DNA from 4 places in the Streptomyces sp. NPDC087901 genome. Region 2 is predicted to be linked to each of the others. Evidence: riboswitches for the same ligand, from Rfam matches in the RefSeq annotation. Region 2 holds a riboswitch; each other region holds the start of a gene.
The links. Region 2 has a riboswitch for S-adenosylmethionine ahead of thrC (threonine synthase). Riboswitches for the same ligand answer to the same signal wherever they lie in the genome.
Positions count from the first base shown of each region.

Region 1: linked by a shared signal. The riboswitch ahead of ACIOEW_RS17735 (amino acid ABC transporter permease) and the one ahead of thrC (threonine synthase) in region 2 are both predicted to bind S-adenosylmethionine.
Region 3: linked by a shared signal. The riboswitch ahead of ACIOEW_RS04230 (aminotransferase class V-fold PLP-dependent enzyme) and the one ahead of thrC (threonine synthase) in region 2 are both predicted to bind S-adenosylmethionine.
Region 4: linked by a shared signal. The riboswitch ahead of ACIOEW_RS08095 (hypothetical protein) and the one ahead of thrC (threonine synthase) in region 2 are both predicted to bind S-adenosylmethionine.

Region 1 is NZ_JBIUUC010000005.1:121,886-126,970, reverse strand. It holds gene ACIOEW_RS17755 (benzoate/H(+) symporter BenE family transporter) at 1-537, opposite strand, end outside; gene ACIOEW_RS17750 (helix-turn-helix domain-containing protein) at 745-1,335, shown strand; gene ACIOEW_RS17745 (glutathione S-transferase C-terminal domain-containing protein) at 1,346-2,134, opposite strand; gene ACIOEW_RS17740 (putative leader peptide) at 2,320-2,370, opposite strand; SAM riboswitch class IV at 2,423-2,567, opposite strand; SAM riboswitch class IV at 2,692-2,799, shown strand; gene ACIOEW_RS17735 (amino acid ABC transporter permease) at 3,126-4,130, shown strand; gene ACIOEW_RS17730 (amino acid ABC transporter ATP-binding protein) at 4,127-4,912, shown strand; gene ACIOEW_RS17725 (transporter substrate-binding domain-containing protein) at 5,045-5,085, shown strand, end outside.
Region 2 is NZ_JBIUUC010000017.1:172,745-177,829, reverse strand. It holds gene groL (chaperonin GroEL) at 1-305, opposite strand, end outside; gene ACIOEW_RS35960 (cold-shock protein) at 676-882, opposite strand; gene ACIOEW_RS35955 (MoaD/ThiS family protein) at 1,316-1,594, opposite strand; gene thrC (threonine synthase) at 1,664-2,956, opposite strand; SAM riboswitch class I at 2,972-3,098, opposite strand; gene ACIOEW_RS35945 (glucosyl-3-phosphoglycerate synthase) at 3,252-4,199, shown strand; gene ACIOEW_RS35940 (trehalose-6-phosphate synthase) at 4,253-5,085, shown strand, end outside.
Region 3 is NZ_JBIUUC010000001.1:952,860-957,944, forward strand. It holds gene ACIOEW_RS04220 (ubiquinol-cytochrome c reductase cytochrome b subunit) at 1-328, shown strand, start outside; gene trpD (anthranilate phosphoribosyltransferase) at 451-1,515, shown strand; SAM riboswitch class IV at 1,606-1,723, shown strand; gene ACIOEW_RS04230 (aminotransferase class V-fold PLP-dependent enzyme) at 1,898-3,277, shown strand; gene ACIOEW_RS04235 (Lrp/AsnC ligand binding domain-containing protein) at 3,350-3,631, opposite strand; gene ACIOEW_RS04240 (rhomboid family intramembrane serine protease) at 3,808-4,527, opposite strand; gene ACIOEW_RS04245 (hypothetical protein) at 4,688-4,930, shown strand; gene ACIOEW_RS04250 (NYN domain-containing protein) at 4,968-5,085, shown strand, end outside.
Region 4 is NZ_JBIUUC010000002.1:589,500-594,584, forward strand. It holds gene ACIOEW_RS08085 (SAM-dependent methyltransferase) at 1-785, shown strand, start outside; gene ACIOEW_RS08090 (phosphocholine-specific phospholipase C) at 992-3,058, shown strand; SAM riboswitch class IV at 3,205-3,314, shown strand; gene ACIOEW_RS08095 (hypothetical protein) at 3,362-3,781, shown strand; gene ACIOEW_RS08100 (cytochrome P450) at 3,940-5,085, shown strand, end outside.

The DNA of each region.
Region 1 (5,085 bases), on a different contig from region 2:
GAGCGCCAGCAGCACCGCGTACCGGGGCAGCAGGCGCCGGCCCAGCAGGTAGAGCACGAACATGGGGAACGCGACCGCGAATCCGCCGTCCATCGTGCTGAAAAGACCTGTGCCGAACCGCAGCAGCACCCCGGCGAGCAGTGCGGCCGCCAGCGGCACCGGGATCCTGCCCATGAGACGGCTGAACCAGCCCGTCACACCGCTCACGAGGATGAGCAGGCCCGAGAAGACGAACGCCCCGACCGCCTGAGCCATCGGCACACCGCTCAGACCGGTCGTGAGCAGCGCGGCGCCCGGCGTCGACCAGGCGGTCACGACGGGCGCCCGGTAACGCAGCGACAGCCCGATGCAGGTGCAGGCCAGTCCGACACCGAGCGCCAGCATCCAGGAGGAGATCTCGCGCGAGTCCGCCCCCGCCGCCTGCGCGGCCGTGAAGACCAGCGCCGCCGAACTGGTGACCCCGACCATGACGGCGATCAGGCCGGCGACCACGGCCGAGGGCGGCGCGGCGGAGCGTATGCGGGTGATCGCGAACATGAGTGAGCCACTTTCCTGTGCTGTGTCCGGCCGGGTGCGCGTCCGGCCCGGTGCTTGCCGGACCGGGTGCGGTCCCTGGCTGCGCCGATGGCGGCTGCCGACCGGTGCGCCCGCGGGGCGTTCCGTATACGGAACGTTCTGTATGTGGAACACTAGAGAGGCGGGCCGACGCCCGTCAACCAGGACAGTGGAGCAGGTGCACGGCCGATGGGGCTGAACGAGGACGTGGGACTCAGGCTGCGAGCGCTGCGGCGCGAGCGGGACCTGTCGCTGTCGGAGTTGTCCCGGCGCTCCCGCGTGGGCAAGGGCACGCTCTCGGAGTTGGAGAGCGGCACGCGCAACCCCACCCTGGAGACGTTGTACGCACTCACCACCGCGCTCGGTCTTCCGCTCAGCGCCGTACTGAGCGACCTGCGCCCGAGGGACGGCTCCGGCTCGGCACTTCCCGGCGTCTCGGGAAGTGCCGTCACCGCCGTTCTTCTGGAGCGGTACGAGGACGGGGCCGCGGTCACCGACGTGTTCCGCATCAGCATCGCGGCGGGCCCCGTACAGGAGTCGGAAGGGCACGTCCCGGGTACGCAGGAGAGCCTGATGGTGCTGGCCGGCACCGCCGTCGTCGGGCCGCCGGACGACACCCGTACGGCCGGCCCCGGCGCCTCCGCGCACTGGCGGGCCGACGCACCCCATGTCTACGGCGCGCCCGACGGGGATGTGCAGGGCATCCTCTTCGTCCGTTATCCCCCGCCGGGGGAGCTCGCAGGGGGAGATGGCCGGGGAACCGTGCGCGACGACGGCTGAGCGCAGAAGCTCACGCCGCGTCGGCCGCCACGTCGTTCGCGCGCGGGAAAGCGGGGTGGTCGCCGAGTCGGCGCACGAAGTCCTGGAGCCGGGGGTACGGGGACAAGGAGTTGACCGGGTGGGGCTGGACGAGCGCCACCCACAGGTCCACGTCGGCGGCCGTCAGCTCCGCACCCAGCGCATAGGGATGCGAGGATAGCCGGCGCTCCATCAGGTCGAGCGCCGCCGTTCGCTCCGAGGGCGATGCGGACGGAGTGACCTTCTGGTCCAGCAGTTCACGCAGGGCTTCGATGTCCGCAGCGAGCTCCGGCGGGTGCAGCGCGGAGGGGCAGGCCTCGTTGTGCCCGGACAGCAGACCGGCCAGGTCGCGGAGAATGTCGGGTGTGTGGTTGCTGACGATGCGGCCGCTCCAGCGGTCGCACAGAGCGGGAGCCGTCAGCGGTCCGTCGTAGTGGTGCACCGTCGCCTCGTACGCACTGCGCAGCGAGGCGAAGGCCTCGGGTGTTCCGGCCGGGTGGGTCAGGAGCGTGGTGGCGACCGAGTCCCGCAGACCGAGGAGGCCGAGCGTGATGGAGATGCGCAGCGAGCGCGGACAACTCGCCGACAGGAACAGTTCGTAGCGGTGCGGAGCCGGATAGAAGCCGCCGGCGAGGCCGACACCGATCCGGCTGTCGAAGCGGGGGGACGGAACACCCGACGACGGGCGCAGGCCCGCGGCGCGTGAAGCGGAGGCGGAGGAAACGGGGCCGCGCTGCGGCGAGTTGCCTGTACTGGAACCGCGCGATGCTGTCTCGGGCATGACTCTCCCTATGGGGATCCCTGGGGGGAACGACAAAGCCACCGCCGCCATGCCGGCACCGGCGGACGGATGCGGAGCGACTGCGCTTGCGTACCGGTCCGGACCGAGGGGACCCGTTCGATCCCGGTTCGAGCGCGCCGGGACAAGGAGTCCGGCCGATCGGACGGGGACGGGTCCGACGCGGACTAGTAAGCGCTGGAGACGCGCAACAGATCGATGTGCAGGCGCCTCGTCAAGCCGTTCCTGGGCAATTCCCACCGGTCCTGCCATCGGGGCTCGCGAGACGCGAGACCGCGCTTGTCCTGTTGCTCCAACAGGACCCGGTCGTCACCCGGGGCACCCCATCGCGGTGGAAGGGTTGCCTGTCAGCGGGCCGGGGCCGATGACCGCACGAGCGGGAGATCCCGCACGTGCAGCGCTGACAATCGTGACCGTCCACGCCAGTTTCGGTGCGTCCGGTGGTGCCGTCAAGAAGGCGGGACAAGCCGTCTCGACTGGTGGTCACCGGCGTTGACATCCTTTTCGGTGCGGCCCTAACCTCCGGCGCAGAGCAGAACGGTCACGAGTGCCGGCGAAGAGCCCTGGCTTGCCGGCCGGCAACCCTCGCACGCAGTGGGGTGCCCCAGGTGAGGACCGGACCGGATGACGTTCGGTAAGCGTGAGGCCCCGCGGGGCGGAATGGTGACGGTGAGCGGGATGAACGCAGCTGACGGGATGGCCGCTCGACGGCCTCGCGGCTGCGTCCTGCTGTGCGCGGACCGCTCCGTCGACCTGCTGCGTGTCAGCAGCGCGCTGTGTACGGCCGTTTCCCGCCCTCTCTGTCAGGGCTGACGGCCCTCCGATCCCCTGACATCCACCGCTGTCGCGGTGTGTCCTCTCCCCACCCGGCCCCTGTGCCGCGCTGTGTGCCGCGTCCCGCGGACCCGTCCCCGACGGGTGCGGTGCCGCGGCCTCCCGCGGTCCGGGGTGTCCGTATCCGCTGGAGCCCTCCATGAGTGAACTCTCCGGCGTCGCTGTGTCCCCGGGACCAGCGCCGCCCACCGAGGCGAACCCCCGTCCCGGCCCGACCGTCGCGCCCGAGCCCCTGGCGGCGCAGCGGGTCCTCCCGCTCAGACGTCCCGGCCGTTGGATCGTCACGGTCGTCGTGCTCGTACTCGTCGCCCAGATCATTCACGGTCTGGTGACCAACCCGTTCTACCAATGGGGCCGTTTCCAGTACTGGTTCCTGCGGCCGGCGATCCTCGACGGGCTGGTCATCACCCTCGAAGTGGCGGTGTACAGCGCTGCGCTGGGCCTGCTCGGCGGTGTCCTGCTGGCCCTGGCGAGACTCTCCCCGAACCCGGTGCTGCGCACGGCCAGCTGGCTCTACACCTGGCTGTTCCGCTCGGTGCCGCTGATCGTGGTCCTGCTGTTCCTCTACAACTTCAGTGCGCTCTACCGCACGGTGAGCGTCGGGGTGCCGTTCGGTCCGGCCTTCTTCACCTTCGACGAGTCGCGCCTTGCCACCGACATGGCCGTCGCGGTCGTCGGACTGAGCCTCAACGAGGCGGCCTACGCCTCCGAGGTGGTGCGCGGCGGCATCCTCTCCGTGGACCAGGGGCAGCACGAGGCGGCCGCCGCACTCGGCCTCCCGAGGCGGTACCAGTTCGCGAAGATCGTCTTCCCGCAGGCGCTGCGCTCGATCACCCCGAACTACGTCAACCAGTTGATCGGTCTGATCAAGGGCACCTCGCTGGTCTTCTACGTCTCCCTGCTCGACCTGTTCGGCTCCGTACAGAGCATGGGAAGCACCTACCCCGGCGACATCGTGCCCCTGCTGCTGGTCGCCACCGTCTGGTACCTGATCCTCACCAGCGCAGTGTCCGTCATCCAGTTCTACGTCGAGCGGCACTACTCAAGGGGCGCGCTGCGCACCCTGCCGCCGACCCCGCTGCGGAAGGTACGGACCGGCCTCGGCGAACTGAGGGCCCGGGTCCGGAGGGAGACGGCGACATGACCACCGACACGCAGGAGATACGCCCGGCCGCGGTCGAGGTGCACGACGTGTACAAGTGGTACGGCAGCCAACGGGTTCTGGACGGTGTGGGGCTGACCGTGCGGCCAGGCGAGGTCACGGTCATCCTCGGGCCGTCGGGCTCGGGCAAGTCCACCCTCCTCAGGGTGATCAACCACTTGGAGAAGCCGGAGATCGGCCATGTCAGCCTGAACGGCGAAATGATCGGTGTGCGCCGGCAGGGTGAACGGCTCAAGGAGCTCAGCGAGCGGGTCATTCTGGCCCAGCGCAGCCGGATCGGTTTCGTCTTCCAGAACTTCAACCTCTTCCCGCATCTGACCGTATTGGACAACGTGGCGGCCGCCCCGGTGGCGACGGGCAGGCTCGCCAAGGGCGCGGCCCGGGAGCGGGCCCGCGACCTGCTGGCCCGGGTGGGCCTCGCCGACCGGGCCGGGGCGTACCCCCGGCAGTTGTCCGGCGGCCAGCAGCAGCGGGTGGCCATCGCCCGTGCCCTCGCCCTGCGGCCCGGCGTCATTCTCTTCGACGAGCCGACGTCCGCGCTCGACCCGGAACTGGTCGGCGAGGTGCTGGCGGTCATCAAGGACCTGGCGAGCAGCGGCACCACCCTCGTCATCGTCACCCACGAGATCGGCTTCGCCCGTGAGGTCGCCGACCGGGTCGTCTTCATGGACGACGGCCGGATCGTCGAACAGGGCTCGCCCGCCCAGGTGTTGGACGACCCGCAGCACGACCGGACCAGGGACTTCCTCAGCAAGGTGCTCTGACCCCCGCACTTCGTGGAGCGAGGCGGTCCGGCCGTGCCCACCCGGCATTCCTTCCGTACCACCACCGCCCATCCGGCATTCCTTCGGCATCACCACCGCCCACCCGCCACCCGCCACCCGACAAGGACAGTCATGCACACCCTCAGCCTCCGTAGCAGCCTCATCCGCGGCGT
Region 2 (5,085 bases):
CCCTCGCGGACGAGCGCCTGAGCGAGAACGGTGGCGGTGGTCGTACCGTCGCCGGCGACGTCGTCCGTCTTCTTGGCGACCTCCTTGACCAGCTCCGCACCGATCTTCTCGTACGGGTCCTCCAGCTCGATCTCCTTGGCGATGGAAACACCATCGTTGGTGATCGTGGGGGCGCCCCACTTCTTCTCAAGGACGACGTTGCGGCCCTTGGGGCCGAGGGTGACCTTGACGGCGTCGGCGAGCTGGTTCATGCCGCGCTCAAGACCGCGCCGGGCCTCCTCGTCGAAGGCGATGATCTTGGCCATATGAAGTGGTCCTCCCGGACAGGGGTGGATTTCTCCGGACCGAGAGGCGCCCGCGACGGACGGCCTGCCTGTCTGCCGGTTCCTTGCCCCGGCAGACCTGCGGGCCTCACCGGCCCGGTCCAAGTTTCTGTCACTCTCACCCAGAGAGTGCTAAGCCAATAATTAGCACTCGACCCCCGAGAGTGCAAGCGTCCCCCTCCGGAGTGTGGACAGCCGCAAAGGGGCCCGCGGGAGCGTCCCGGGACGGCGCGGAAGCGCCCGGGGGTGCCGCGAAAGCGTCCCGGGACGCACGGAGGGCCCGTACCCCAGGGGTACGGGCCCTCCGTGCGTGAGTAGTGTCGTTGGCCGACTGCGTGGTGACAGGCCGGGCTCAGCCGACGGCGAGCTTGACCATGTCCGCCTGCGGCCCCTTCTGGCCCTGCGAGATTTCGAATTCAACTCGCTGACCCTCTTCGAGGGTGCGGTACCCGTCCATCTGGATCGCGCTGTAGTGGACGAAAACATCCGCACCACCGTCGACCGCGATGAAGCCGTACCCCTTCTCCGCGTTGAACCACTTGACGGTGCCCTGAGCCATGCCTAACTCCCCTATTACTGGCCCTTGCACGGGACCGCACTTCGCGGGCCCGGGTCAGAACTCACCCTCCGACAGGAGAGGGTGTGTGCGCCGGAACGCGTCGACCGCGGCCGAATGTATCTGCCCAACTGCCCTCTGCAACAGGTCAATCGGACGAGAAATCTGAGCAGCACCGATCGCCCGAATGTGTGGGATTCATGAGATTCCAGGGCAAGTCAGGCCAGGCAAAGGCGACTTATGGCGCAAGGGGCTCACGTACTTTGGCTGCATCTTGTCGCGGCCAGGCGCATTCTCATATGCGGGCGGCACGGGCAGCGGAGGGGGCTTCCCTCACTGTACCGCGCTCAACCATGCAGAATTGCCCCCTCCGCTTCTCTCGCAGAGGGGGCAATTCCGGTAACGCGGTGAAGTCGGGCCGGCGAGGCCCGGGGGCTCAGCAGCCGCCGGCGACGGCCGGGATGATCGAGATACCGGCACCGTCCGGGGTGACCGCGTCCAGGCCGCCCTCGAAGCGCACGTCGTCGTCGTTGACGTACACGTTCACGAAGCGGCGCAGCTTGCCCTGGTCGTCCAGGACGCGGGCGGCGATGCCCGGGTGGTCCTTCTCCAGGGACTCGATGACCTGGGAAAGGGTCGCGCCCTCGGCCGGGACCTCGGCCTGGCCGCCCGTGTAGGTGCGGAGGATGGTGGGGATACGGACCTTGACGCTCATGGTGGGTGCCCTTCCTGAGTCTCGAGTGGTCGGAAGCCGGTGCCCGGCAGGGGCCGGGGCGCCGGGTTCTCAGCTGGTGGCGAGTCCGGCGGCGCGGAAGGCTTCCAGACTCGGGCGGATCGTGGCGCTCGCCTGCGAGGTGGCGGCCACCGCGTCCAGCGTCTTGAGGCCGTCACCGGTGTTCAGGATGACAGTGGTGAGCGCCGGGTCCAGCAGACCGGCCTCGATCAGCTTCTGCGTCACGCCGACCGTCACCCCGCCGGCCGTCTCGGCGAAGATGCCCTCGGTGCGGGCCAGCAGCTTGATCGCGTCGACGACCTGCTCGTCGTTGACGTCCTCGACCGCGCCACCGGTGCGGCGGGCGATATCCAGGACGTACGGGCCGTCGGCCGGGTTGCCGATCGCCAGGGACTTGGCGATCGTGTTCGGCTTCTGCGGCCGCACCACGTCGTGACCGGCCTTGAAGGCCGCGGAGACCGGGGAGCAGCCCTCGGCCTGGGCGCCGAAGATCTTGTACGGCTTGTCCTCGACCAGGCCGAGCTTGATCAGCTCCTGGAGGCCCTTGTCGATCTTCGTGAGCTGCGAGCCGGACGCGATCGGGATGACGATCTGGTCGGGCAGCTGCCAGCCGAGCTGCTCGCAGATCTCGTAGGCGAGGGTCTTGGAGCCCTCGCCGTAGTACGGGCGCAGGTTGACGTTGACGAAGCCCCAGCCCTCGCCGAGCGGGTCGCCGATGAGCTCGGAGCAGAAGCGGTTGACGTCGTCGTAGTTGCCCTCGATGCCGACCAGCTCACCGCCGTACACCGCGGCCATGACGACCTTGCCCTGCTCCAGGTCGTGCGGGATGAACACGCACGAGCGCAGACCGGCGCGGGCGGCGGCGGCGCCCACGGCGCCGGCGAGGTTGCCGGTGGAGGAGCAGGAGAGGGTGGTGAACCCGAAGGCGCGGGCGGCCTCGACGGCGATCGCGACGACGCGGTCCTTGAAGGAGTGCGTCGGGTTGCCGGAGTCGTCCTTGACGTACAGACCGCCGGTGACGCCCAGCTCGCGGGCGAGGTTGTCGGCCTTGACCAGCTTGGTGAAGCCGGGGTTGATGTTGGGCTTGTCCGCGACGTCGGAGGGGACCGGCAGCAGCGGCGCGTAACGCCAGATGTTGTTCGGTCCGGCCTCGATGCGCTTCTTCAGCTCGTCCGGGGAGCCGCTCGGCAGGTCGTACGCCACTTCGAGCGGCCCGAAACAGGACGCGCAGGCGAAAAGGGGGCCGAGTGCGAATCGCTCTCCGCATTCGCGGCAGGAAAGCGCCGCGGCGGGACCGAGGTCCACGGAAGATTCGGTGTTTGCTGCAACAGTCTCAACAGCCATGATGGCGAGGTCCTTTCCTCATCTTCCTCGCGACGCATTTCGTCACGAGACGGAATTGGCACCTTCCCCACCTGACCTCGCGGTCGGCGGGAGGGTTGCCGGGACTTCAACGGGCCGTTCCCTCAGTCCCTCTGGATGAGCGCTGTGGCACTGGACCATGGATCCAGGCGTTTATCGGCGGACGGACCCCGGCATGCGACGGCCATCTGCGTTGTTCAAGACTGTAACCGAAGCACCGGACTGTTGAGATAGTCGTCCGAACCGCGAGATGGATCACATACAGGGAGTATCGACCGTGCTGGAAGAGGTCGAACGCTGGCTGACCAGGCGTTCCTGGTCAGCCGCCGACCGTCCGCTGGACCGTCTGCTGGAGGCCGGAAACGGCGCAAACGCACCGAGCGTGAGTGTGGTGCTGCCCGCGCTGAACGAGGCGGGGACGGTCGGGGACATCGTCACGACGATCCGGCGCGAGCTCATGGAGAAGGTCCAGCTGGTCGACGAGCTCGTGGTGATCGATTCCGGCTCGACGGACGCCACCACCGAGGTCGCCCGCAGGGCGGGTGCCCGGGTCGTCCACCGGGACGCGATCCTGCCCCGCATACCGGCCGTCCCCGGCAAGGGCGAGGTGCTGTGGCGGTCACTCCTGGTGACCGGCGGGGACATCGTCTGCTTCATCGACGCGGACCTGAAGGACTTCTCCGCGGACTTCGTCTCCGGCATCGTCGGCCCGCTGCTGACCGACCCCTCGGTGCAGTTCGTCAAGGCGATGTACGACCGCCCGTTCGGCGACACCACGGGCCAGGGCGGCCGGGTCACCGAAATGGTGGCACGCCCGCTGCTCAATCTGCACTGGCCGCAGCTGGCCGGTTTCGTCCAGCCGCTCGGCGGCGAGTACGCCGTGCGCCGCTCGCTGCTGGAGCGGCTGCCGTTCCCGGTCGGTTACGGAGTGGAGCTGGGCCTGCTCGTCGACGCCCTGCACACGGTCGGCCTGGACGCACTCGCCCAGGTCGACGTGGGCGTCAGGAAGCACCGCCACCAGGACGGCCAGGCGCTCGGCCGGATGGCCGCAGCCATCTACCGCACCGCCCAACTCCGCCTCTCACGAGGGCATCTGGTCCGCCCGTCGCTGACCCAGTTCGAGCGCGGCGAGCACGGTTTCGTCCCGCACACCTATCCGGTGGACACCGAGGAGCGGCCGCCGATGCGCGAGATCGAGGAGTACGTTTCACGCCGTGCGGCGTGACGTGGCCTGACTTCGTACGTTTGGGCGGTTCGTGATCGGGCTAGATTCCGCCCATGGTCTCCGAGCACGCCCCCCAGCCCGCTGCCCAGGTACTCGTCGCGTCCAATCGCGGCCCGGTCTCGTACGCGCTGCGCGAGGACGGCACCCTCGACTCCCGGCGCGGCGGCGGCGGACTCGTCTCCGGCCTGAGCGCCGTGGACGACAAGATGTGGGTCTGCGCCGCCCTCGGGGACGGCGACCGGGAGGCGGTGCGGCGCGGGGTCGGCGAACCGGGTGTCCGGATGCTCGACATCGACGCGGACGTGCACGCCGACGCGTACAACGGCATCGCCAACTCGGTGCTCTGGTTCGTGCACCACCTGCTCTACCAGACCCCCGTCGAACCCGTCTTCGACGCGGAGTTCCGCCGGCAGTGGGCCTCCTTCGAGACGTACAACCGGGCCTTCGCCGAGGCGCTCGCCGAGGAGGCGGGCCAGGGCGCGGCGGTCCTCGTGCAGGACTACCACCTGGCGCTGGTGCCCGGCATGCTCCGCGAGCTCCGCCCCGACCTGCGGATCGGCCACTTCTCGCACACCCCGTGGGCGCCCGTCGACTACTTCCGGCTGCTGCCCGACGACATCGCCGAACAGCTGCTGCACGGCATCCTCGGCGCCGACCGGGCGGCCTTCCTGACCCGCCGCTGGGCGGACGCGTTCATCGGCTGCTGCACGGAGATCCTCGGCGGCACCGGCCACACCCGGATCGGGGTGCACGGCCTCGGCGCCGACGCGGAGTTCCTGCGCCGCCGCGCACACGAGGCGGACGTGGACGAGCGGATGGCGGCGCTGAGGGAGCAGGTGGGCCCCGGCCGGAAGACGATCGTGCGGGTGGACCGTACGGAGCTGTC
Region 3 (5,085 bases), on a different contig from region 2:
GATCTGCCTCGGCCTTCAGCGCCGGGACAAGGAGAAGGTGCTGCACGGACGCGAGTCCGGTCTCATCAAGCGCCTGCCGCACGGTGAGTTCGTCGAGGTCCACGAGCCGCTCTCACCGGCGCAGCTGCACACGCTCACCGCGCACGAGCAGTACAAGCCGGTCGAGATCGGCCCGACGGTCGACGAGAACGGTGTCGAGCGCAAGGTGTCCGCGGTGCAGAAGCTGCGGGCCAGGCTCAGCAAGGCGCTTTACGGCGAGGACAACCAGATCGCCAAGCCCACCGCCGAGGAGTACAAGGAGATCACCAGCGGCCACGGCCACCACTGATCACCTGAACTGATCGCCACAGCAGGAGCCCCGTCCATCGCATGGACGGGGCTCTTCGCTGTCCCAGGGGCTCGATAGGGTGGTGTCGTTCCTTTTATCGGCTGTGGACCCAGGAGTGGACCATGAACGTTGTGACCCCGGTCGGCGGCGACAGCGTGGCGGCTCGTTCCTGGCCCGGCGTGCTGACCCCCCTGCTGCGCGGCCAGGACCTGACCGCCGACGACACCGCCTGGGCGATGGACCGCATCATGAGCGGCGAGGCGACCGACGTGCAGATCGCCGGCTTCGCGGTGGCGCTGCGCGCCAAGGGCGAGACCGTCACGGAGGTCTCCGGCCTGGTCCGCGCGATGTACGAGCACGCCACGACCATCCATGTACCCGGCCGTACGGTCGACATCGTGGGCACCGGCGGCGACATGGCCAAGACGGTCAACATCTCCACCATGTCGGCGATCGTCGTGGCGGGGACCGGTGCCAAGGTCGTCAAGCACGGCAACCGCGCCTCGTCGTCGGCCAGCGGTTCCTCCGACGTCCTGGGGAAGCTCGGCGTCAATCTGGAGCTGTCCCCGCAGCGTGTGGTGGAGGTGGCCGAGGAAGCGGGCATCACGTTCTGTTTCGCCGTGAAGTTCCACCCCGCCCTGAGGTATGCGGCCAAGGCCCGGGCGGAGCTCGGCGCACCGACCACCTTCAACATCCTCGGGCCGCTCACCAACCCGGCCAAGGTGCGCTCACAGGCGATCGGCGTCGCCGACCTGCGGATGGCACCCATCGTCGCGGGCGTCCTCGCCGAGCGCGGCAACTCCGCCCTGGTCTTCCGCGGCGACGACGGCCTGGACGAGCTGACCACCACCGCGACCTCCCGTGTCTGGGTCGCCAGGGGCGGCGTGGTGCGCGAGGAGGCCTTCGACCCGCGCGACGTCGGCATCGACCTGGTGCCGGTGGAGGCGCTGCGGGGCGCCGACGCCTCGTACAACGCCGATGTGGCCCGCCGGCTGATCGCCGGGGAGACGGGACCCGTACGGGACGCCGTCCTGCTCAACTCGGCGGCGGCGCTCGTCGCGCTGGACCCGGGGGAGGGCACGCTCACCGAGCAGCTCACCGCGGGGATGGCGAAGGCCGCCGAGTCCATCGACTCGGGCGCGGCAGGCCGGGCGCTGGAGAGATGGGTCGTGGCCAGCAACGCCTGAGGGGCCGGCGTACGGAGTGTGAGGCAGGGCGCAGTCCAGATCATGGACTGCGCCTTGCGCGTTCTCGCACGTATGGCAAGATGCTGCGCAGGTCATGAGTGACAGCGACTACGGCCCCGGCCCGCTGTCCGGCAACCCTCCGTCCGTGGCGGGGTGCCCCGGGTGAAGACCAGGCCGCAGGCAGCGAGGTCTGCGGCAAGCGCGGACCCCTCGACATCGTCAGATGTCCACCCGTGGGGTCCTGGTCCTCAGGGAGCCTCTTGTGAGCAAGCGAATGCGATAGGGCTTTTCGGCCCTCTTCCGCACACCCCTCTTTCTTCCTTCCGTGCTGCCGCGTATCCGCAGGCACGCGGAATTCGCCTGCCTGTTACGGGAGTTCGTCATGTCTGTCTTCACCGCTGCCACCGACCAGTCGATTTGTGCGCCGCTGCCGGTTCTGGGCAAGGATGTGACGGTTCCGCTGGTCACCGGCGGAGAGGTCACCTACGCCGCGCTGGACTACGCCGCCAGCGCTCCGGCCCTGCAGCGGGTGTGGGACGACGTGGCCGCGTACGCGCCGTACTACGGCAGCGTCCACCGCGGTGCCGGCTACCTCTCGCAGCTCTCCACGGACCTCTTCGAGAGCAGCCGCGAGACGGTCGCGGAGTTCCTCGGCTGCCGCGCCGACGACCAGGTGGTCTTCACCCGGTCCACCACCGACTCGCTCAACCTGCTCGCCGCCGCTCTGCCCGCCGACTGCCAGGTGTTCGTCTTCGAGACCGAGCACCACGCCTCGCTGCTGCCCTGGCGCGACGCCCGCGTGACGTACCTGAACGCCCCGCGCACCCCGGACGAGGCCGTCGAGACGCTGGAGCGGGCCCTCGCCGACCGCGACCCCTACGGCCCCGCGCTGGTCTGCGTCACCGGCGCCTCCAACGTCACCGGCGAGCTGTGGCCGGTCAAGGAGCTCGCCGCCGCCGCGCACGCCCACGGCGCCCGGATCGTGCTGGACGCCGCCCAGCTGGCCCCGCACCACCCCGTCGACATCGCCGAGCTGGACGTCGACTGGGTCGCCTTCTCCGGGCACAAGCTGTACGCACCGTTCGGCTCCGGGGTCCTCGCCGGCCGCTCCGACTGGCTGCGCGACGCCGAGCCCTACCTGGCCGGCGGCGGCGCCTCCCGCAAGGTCGCCCGGCGCACCGACGGCGGTGTCGACGTCGAATGGCACACCACCGCCGCCCGCCACGAGGCCGGCTCGCCCAACGTCATCGGCGTCTACTCCATCGCCTCCGCCTGCAAGGCGCTCACCGAGGCCGGGTTCGACAGCCTGGTCGCCCGCGAGCAGCAGCTCGTCTCCGCGGTCCGCGCCGGACTCGCCGAGGTCCCCGAAGTCAAGGTGCTCTCGCTGTTCGGCGACGACGCCCCGCGGGTCGGCGTCATCTCCTTCGTGGTGGAGGGCTGGAACAGCTCGCACTTCGCCGCGGCGCTCTCCGCCGAGTACGGCATCGGAGTGCGTGACGGACTGTTCTGCGCCCACCCCCTCGTGCGCACCCTGCTCGGCAGCGACCCGCAGGACGTCGGGGAGTGCGGCGCGCCGGAGGCGGAGCCGGGCCAGAAGTCCCTCAACGCGATCCGGGTCAGCTTCGGCGCCGGTACACCGGACGAGCACATCGAGCGCTTCCTGCAGGCGGTCAGGGAACTCGTGAGCGAGGGTGCCCAGTGGAAGTACCGCACCGAGGACGGCCGTTGCGTCCCGGACCGGGGCGCGGCCGCGCAGGTCTGAGACGAGACCCCCCTCAGCACTTTCGGCCGGGTACGGACAGCTGTCCGTACCCGGCCGAAAGTGCTGAGAGTCCTAAGCGTCCAGACCGATGGCGAAGGCCGCCTCCAGGTCGTGCTGCGAGTACGTGCGGAACGCCACGTGGGTGTCGGTTCCCTCGACACCGGGGATCTTGCTGATCCGGCCGGGGATGACATCGGCGAGGTCGTCGTGCTTGGACACCCGGACCATGGCGATCAGGTCGTACGTACCGGTGACCGAGAAGACCTCGCTGACGCTGTCCAGCGAGGCGATGGCCTCGGCGATCTCAGGAATCCGGTCCACGCTGGTCTTGATGAGTACGATCGCGGTGATCACGGCTGGCTTTCTCCCTCGGTGGCCGTGGCTGGAGACTTCACTCTAGAGCCTTGCGTCCGGATCATGCCGGGCCCGCGGGGCCCGGCACGCACGTGAGCGGCGTTGTCGTCGGTCGCCCGTGCTCCGCAGTGACTCCCTCCTCCGCCCTGCAGCTGCGCGCGCCGCACCACGCTCCTCTATCCCGCCTGATCCGGACGCAAGGCTCCGGCCCCGCGCCGGAAGCGCCCCCAGGCGTAGAGAAAGCCGGTGGCGAAGCCGACCACATGGGCGAGGTAGGCCACGCCGGGCCCGCTGCCCGCGCCCTCGGCCGCCAGCCACTGCAGGACGAACCAGAAGACCAGCACGATCCACGCGGGGAAGCGCAGCGGCAGGAACAGCAGGAACGGGAACAGACTGGTGACCCGGGCGCGGGGGAAGAGGTAGAGGAAGGCCCCCAGGACCGCCGAGATCGCCCCCGACGCGCCGACGAGCGTCTGGTCGGAGGTGGAGTGCGCGGCCGCGTAGGCGAGCAGGGCGAGGTAGCCGCAGCCGAGGTAGAAGAACGCGAATTCGGTGTGGCCCATGCGCTCCTCGGCCATGGCTCCGAACACGTACAGGAACAGCATGTTGCCGAGCAGATGCAGCCAGCTGCCGTGGACGAACAGTGCGGTGAGCGGGGTGAGGACGGAGTGCGCCGAGCCGTCCCACAGTTCGCTCGGGATGACGCCCCAGCGCTCGAAGTACCCGGCCTGGGCGGCGAGCAGGGCGTCCGCGGTGCCGTAGACCGGGTTGAACCCCGAGAGCGGGCTGATCACGAAGACCACACAGCACAGGGCGATGAGGGCGTACGTCACCGGCGGTCCGCCCGAGGTGGCCGCCCGCAGGATTCTGCCGGCCGCAGCCCGCCGATCGATCATGAACAGAGCATGACGCAAGCGGAGGGAACGGGACAGACCGCCTCGCCGTGCCGCGGGGAAGCGTCGAGGCCGTAGGGTTACGAGAGGACATCCGCAGTTCGACGGCGCACCGCGAGATCCTTGTCCGGCAGCTCACGGCTCGACGAAAGAGGACGCAACGATGACGACGGTTCCCCAGCCGACCGACGGGACCCGCTGGCGCTGCACGCTCTGCGGAAACCTGACGAGGTTCGACGTGACGCGTTCGTCCAAGGTCGTCGAATACGTCCACCTCGACCTGGCCGGTGAGTCCAGCGTCGAGGAACGCGAGGTGGTCAGTGAGACCATCGAGTCGGTGCGCTGTCGTTGGTGCAACGCGGTGGACCAGATCGAACTAGTCGACAGGCCGGGTGCCGACTCCTGACGGGGCCGCGCGGACATAAAAAATGAGGTGACGGATGGTGGAGCAGCCCGCTGGCGGCGCCACGTCGGCCGACGCGGCCGACGACGCCGTGGAGGCGCTCGACCGCCCGCTGCCCGAAGGTGTGCGGCGTCGGGTCGTCGCGCTCGTCGCGGACG
Region 4 (5,085 bases), on a different contig from region 2:
GTACATCGGCGCGGATCGATACCACGCGCCCACATTCGGCCCGCTTCTGGAACTACTTCGTGGGTGGGAAGGACAACTACGAGGTCGACCGTGAGATCGGCGATCAGATCAAGACGTTCTTCCCCGGGCTCGTCGATGTAGCAGTGGCGGGCCGGCAGTTTCTGCGCAGGTCGGTGAGCCATCTGGTGCAGGAACACGGCATCAGGCAGTTCCTCGACATCGGGACGGGTCTGCCCACCGCCGACAACACCCATCAGGTCGCCCAGGCAATCGCCCCGGACGCGCGCATCGTGTACGTCGACAACGACCCCCTGGTCCTCACCCATGCGCGGGCTCTGCTCACCAGTGCGCCGGAGGGGGTCACCGACTACATCGATGCCGACCTCTACCAGCCTGATGCCATCCTGGCCGAGGCGGCGAAGACCCTCGACTTCGATCGGCCCGTCGCGCTCATGCTGCTCGGCATCCTCGGCCATGCCGGCGACTTCGCCCGTGCGCGTGACGTGGTGCGCGCCCTCATGGCCGGGCTGCCGTCCGGGAGTTTCCTTGTCGTGTACGACGGCACGCGGACCAGCGAGGGCATGATCGCCGCGGAGAAGGCGTACATCGAGAGCGGTGCCGTGCCGTACTACGTCCGTGAGCCCCAGGAGATCGAGACGCTCTTCGACGGTCTGCGCATGATCGAGCCCGGGTTCGTACGACTCAGTGCATGGCATCCCGATGCCGACGGCGCGACGGTGGCGGCCGATGTGGATGCGTTCGGAGGCGTGGGAGTGAAGGCGTAGGGGGCGGTGGCCGGCCACGGGTGTGCGGGGCGGGCGGCCCATCACGATCGAGTGTAAGGGCAGGATCGTGGGCCGTTCCGTTGCCGACTGTTCGGTCGATAGCCATCACGTGCACACCGCACGGGTCTTCCGTAGGGGCGGTCGATTCTGGAACACTCCAGTCGCTTTCGCCCCCACATCCCCTCACCCTGCAGAGGCCCCCACCCATGGCAGAACTCAACCGTCGCCGCCTCCTGCAACTCGCCGGAGGCACGGCCGCCTACACCGCGTTGTCGAGCAGCATCGCCCGCGCCGCATCTCTTCCCGCGCGGGGTCGTACAGGCTCCCTTCAGGACGTCGAGCACATCGTCGTCCTGATGCAGGAGAACCGTTCCTTCGACCACTACTTCGGCACCATGAACGGCGTCCGCGGCTTCGGTGACCCGCGGCCGGTCACCCTGCCCAGCGGGAAGCCGGTCTGGCATCAGAAGGACCTCCTCGGCAAGGAGGTGCTGCCGTTCCGGCCGCCCGCCGACAAGCTCGGGATGCAGTTCCTCCGGGACCTGAACCACGACTGGGCGGGCGGGCACCGGGCGTTCAACAAGGGTGCGTACGACCAGTGGGTGCCGGCCAAGACGGCTACGACGATGGCCCACCTCACACGTGAGGACATACCGTTCCACTACGCCCTCGCCGACGCGTTCACCGTCTGCGACGCGTACCACTGCTCGTTCATCGGGTCGACCGACCCGAACCGCTACTACCTGTGGAGCGGACATACGGGGAACGACGGGTCCGGCGGCGGTCCCGTGCTCGGCAACGACGAGGCGGGGTACGGCTGGACCACCTACCCCGAGCGGCTGGAGCAGGCCGGGGTGTCGTGGAAGGTGTACCAGGACATCGGTGACGGGCTCGACGCGGCAGGGTCCTGGGGGTGGATCAACGATGCCTATCGAGGTACGTACGGCGACAACTCGCTCCTCTACTTCAACAGTTACCGCGAGGCCGAGCCCGGCGATCCGCTGTACGACAAGGCGCGTACCGGGACCGACATCAAGAACGGTGGCGGGCTCCTCGATGACCTGAAGGCCGATGTCCGGGCCGGGACGCTGCCGAAGGTGTCCTGGATCGTTGCCCCGGAGGCGTACAGCGAGCATCCCAACTGGCCCGCGAATTACGGTGCCTGGTACATCTCGCAGGTCCTGGACGCACTGACCGCCGACCCCGAGGTCTGGGGCCGGACGGCCCTCTTCATCACCTACGACGAGAACGACGGCTTCTTCGATCACATCGTGCCGCCCTTCGTGCCGTCGGGGGCCTCGCAGGGCCTGTCCACCGTGGACACCTCCGCCGACTACTTCCCCGGCGACATCCGGTACGCAGCCGGTCCGTACGGGCTCGGCCAGCGGGTGCCCATGATGGTCGTTTCCCCTTGGAGCACCGGCGGGTTCGCGTGTTCCGAGGTCTTCGACCACACCTCCGTCATCCGGTTCATCGAGCAGCGCTTCGGTGTGCGCGAGCCCAACATCTCGCCCTGGCGGCGCGCCGTCTGCGGTGATCTCACCTCGGCCTTCGACTTCCGCCGTTCGGACACCTCGGACGTCTCGCTGCCGTCGACGGATGCCTATGAGCCTCCGGACCGCCTCCGGCACCCCGACTACGTCCCCGCGCCGCCCGCCACCGGCAGCGTGCCCAAGCAGGAGAAGGGGGCCCGGCCCACCCGGCCGCTGCGCTACGCGCCCTTCGTGGACGGTGCCGCCGATACGGCCACCGGCAAGTACCGCCTCACCTTCAGTGGCGGCGCCGCCGCAGGGGCGCAGTTCCTCGTGACTTCCGCGAACCGCACCGACGGGCCCTGGACCTACACCACCGAGGCCGGAAAGTCCCTCTCGGACAGCTGGAACACCGCCTACTCCAAGGGAGTGACCGACCTCACCGTCCACGGCCCCAACGGATTCCTGCGCACCTTCCGGGCGGCCGGGAAGGTGGCGGGGCCGGAGGTGACGACTCGTCATGATGCCGCCACCGGTGGGCTCGAACTGACCTTCGTCAATGGCGGTTCCGCGACTGTGCGTCTGACCGTTCGCAGTGCCGTCGGGTACGGGGGAGGGGTGCAGACCTTCGAGGTCCGTGCGGGCGCGACTGTGAAGCACGCGCTTGACCTGCGGGGAAGCAAGAGCTGGTACGACGTCACCGTCGTCTCCGATGTGGACGCCACGTTCCTGCGGCGCTTCGCCGGGCACGTCGAGACGGGCCGGCCCGGTTCGAGCGACCCGGGTCTCGTCACCGGGTGAGTGGTCCCCGGCCCGGCGGGTGGTTCGGGGGTGGGCGGCGCCCGTGGCCGGGCGCCCGGCGCTCCTGACCACCCGTCGGGCCGGGCGCCCCGCGCTCCTGGCCACCCGTCGGGCCCTGCCGAGTGCGTGGGTTAGAGTCTTGGACGGGTCATGAGTTCCAGTGCACAGCCCCGGCTTGCTGGACGGCACCCCGCTCCGCTGCGGGTGCTCCGGGTGACGACCTGCCCCGTACGCAGGGTACGGGGAACAGCGGACCGCGGTGCAGGGCACTCGGGGTCCTCACCCCGGAAGGCGAACCTCACCATGTTGCGTCATCTCACCCAGAACGACTCCGTGCGGAGCGACGACTGCACCCGCTACGCCGCGGGGCACCGTGTGCACTGGATCCATGCCAAGAAGTGCCGGCAGGAGCCGGGCCGGGCCGTCGAGATCCTGCTCACCTCCGGTGACGTCCGCGACGACGGATGGGTCGAACTGCGTCCCGCCTTCGACTACTCGGGTGAGCTCCCCGTGGTCTGGACGCACGCTCCACTCTCGCTGCGGGAAACGCTCGCCGGTCACCGCGGGCGTGTGTACTGGCTGGAGCGCTGGCATGCGCTGAAGCTCGTGGAGGGTGAAGGCGGCGGCGGACTCGGGGACGAGAGAGGTGCCGGGCTGGTCAATGTCGGGCTCCAGGGCGGGGCCCTCTGCGAGGTCGGCTCCGCCCGGTGCGGTACATCGTGATGCTTATCAATTGTGCCGAGATGTCGTCCTGTTGTTCTGTTCGAGGTGCGGAATTGATCGCCCTCGACCGTTCCGGCGTCACATAAAATCCTTATAGTGAACGTGCGTTGATCGCATGATCGTGACGCTTGCAGCTGTCGCCACAGGAGTCAGGACTCATGACGCGCCCTTCATCCACCGAGCCCGCGCCGTCCACTCCTCCACCGCCTCCCGGCTGTCCGGCTCACGCCGGGGCCGTGCCGCTCGGCGGGCCGGGCTTCCAGACCGAACCCCAGGCCGCCTACCGCGCCATGCGGCGTGATCACGGGCCTGTCGTCCCCGTGGAGCTGCCGGGCGGGTTCCCCGCCTGGCTGGTCATCGGGTACCGCGAACTCCATCAAGTCACCAGCGACGGCGCGCTGTTCCCGCGTGATGTCGGCCTCTGGAACCAATGGCCCCACATCCCCGACGACTGGCCCCTGTTGCCGATGGTGGGGCGTCCCCTGCCGTCCATCTACTTCAGCGCGGGGGAGGAGCACCAGCGGCACGCCCGCATGGTCGGGCCGGCCCTGGAAGGCGCGGACCCCCATCAGATCCGCAGCCACTGCGAGCAGTTGGCCGACCGGCTCATCGACGACGTGTGCAGCCGCGGTACGGCCGACCTTGTCGCTGACTTCTGCGATCCCCTTCCCGTCCTCGTCCTCGCCCGGCTGGTCGGGTTCCCCGACGCCGAAGGCGCCGACATCGCCCGGGTGCTGAAGGACCTTGCCGACGGCGGCCCGGACGCGCAGAGCGCCCATCTGCGGTTCGGGGAACACATGGCCAGGCTGGTGGCCGCGAAGCGGGCCGCGCCCGGGGACGACGTGACCTCGCGCATGCTCGCCTTTCCCGAGGCTTTCACCGACGAGGAGTACATGCTCGACCTGATGGCCATCACGGCCGCCGGGCACCTCACCACCGCCGACTGGATCAGCAACTCCCTTCGGCTGATGCTCACCGAGGACGAGTTCGCCGACTCCATGGCCCGCGGCCGGCGCAGCATCGGCGAGGCCATGAACGAGGTGCTCTGGGAGGACACGCCCACCCAGATCCTCGCCGGACGCTGGGCCGTACGGGACACCCAGCTCGGCGGACAGCGGATCAAGGCCGGGGACATGCTGCTGCTCGGGCTCGGTGCCGCCAATACCGACCCCCTGATCCGCCAGAGCATGTCGGACACCGGAGCAGCCGCACAGGGCGGCAACGGTGCCCATCTCGCCTTCAGCCACGGCGAGTACCGATGCCCGTTCCCCGCGCAGGAGATCGCCGAGATCATCGCCCGTACC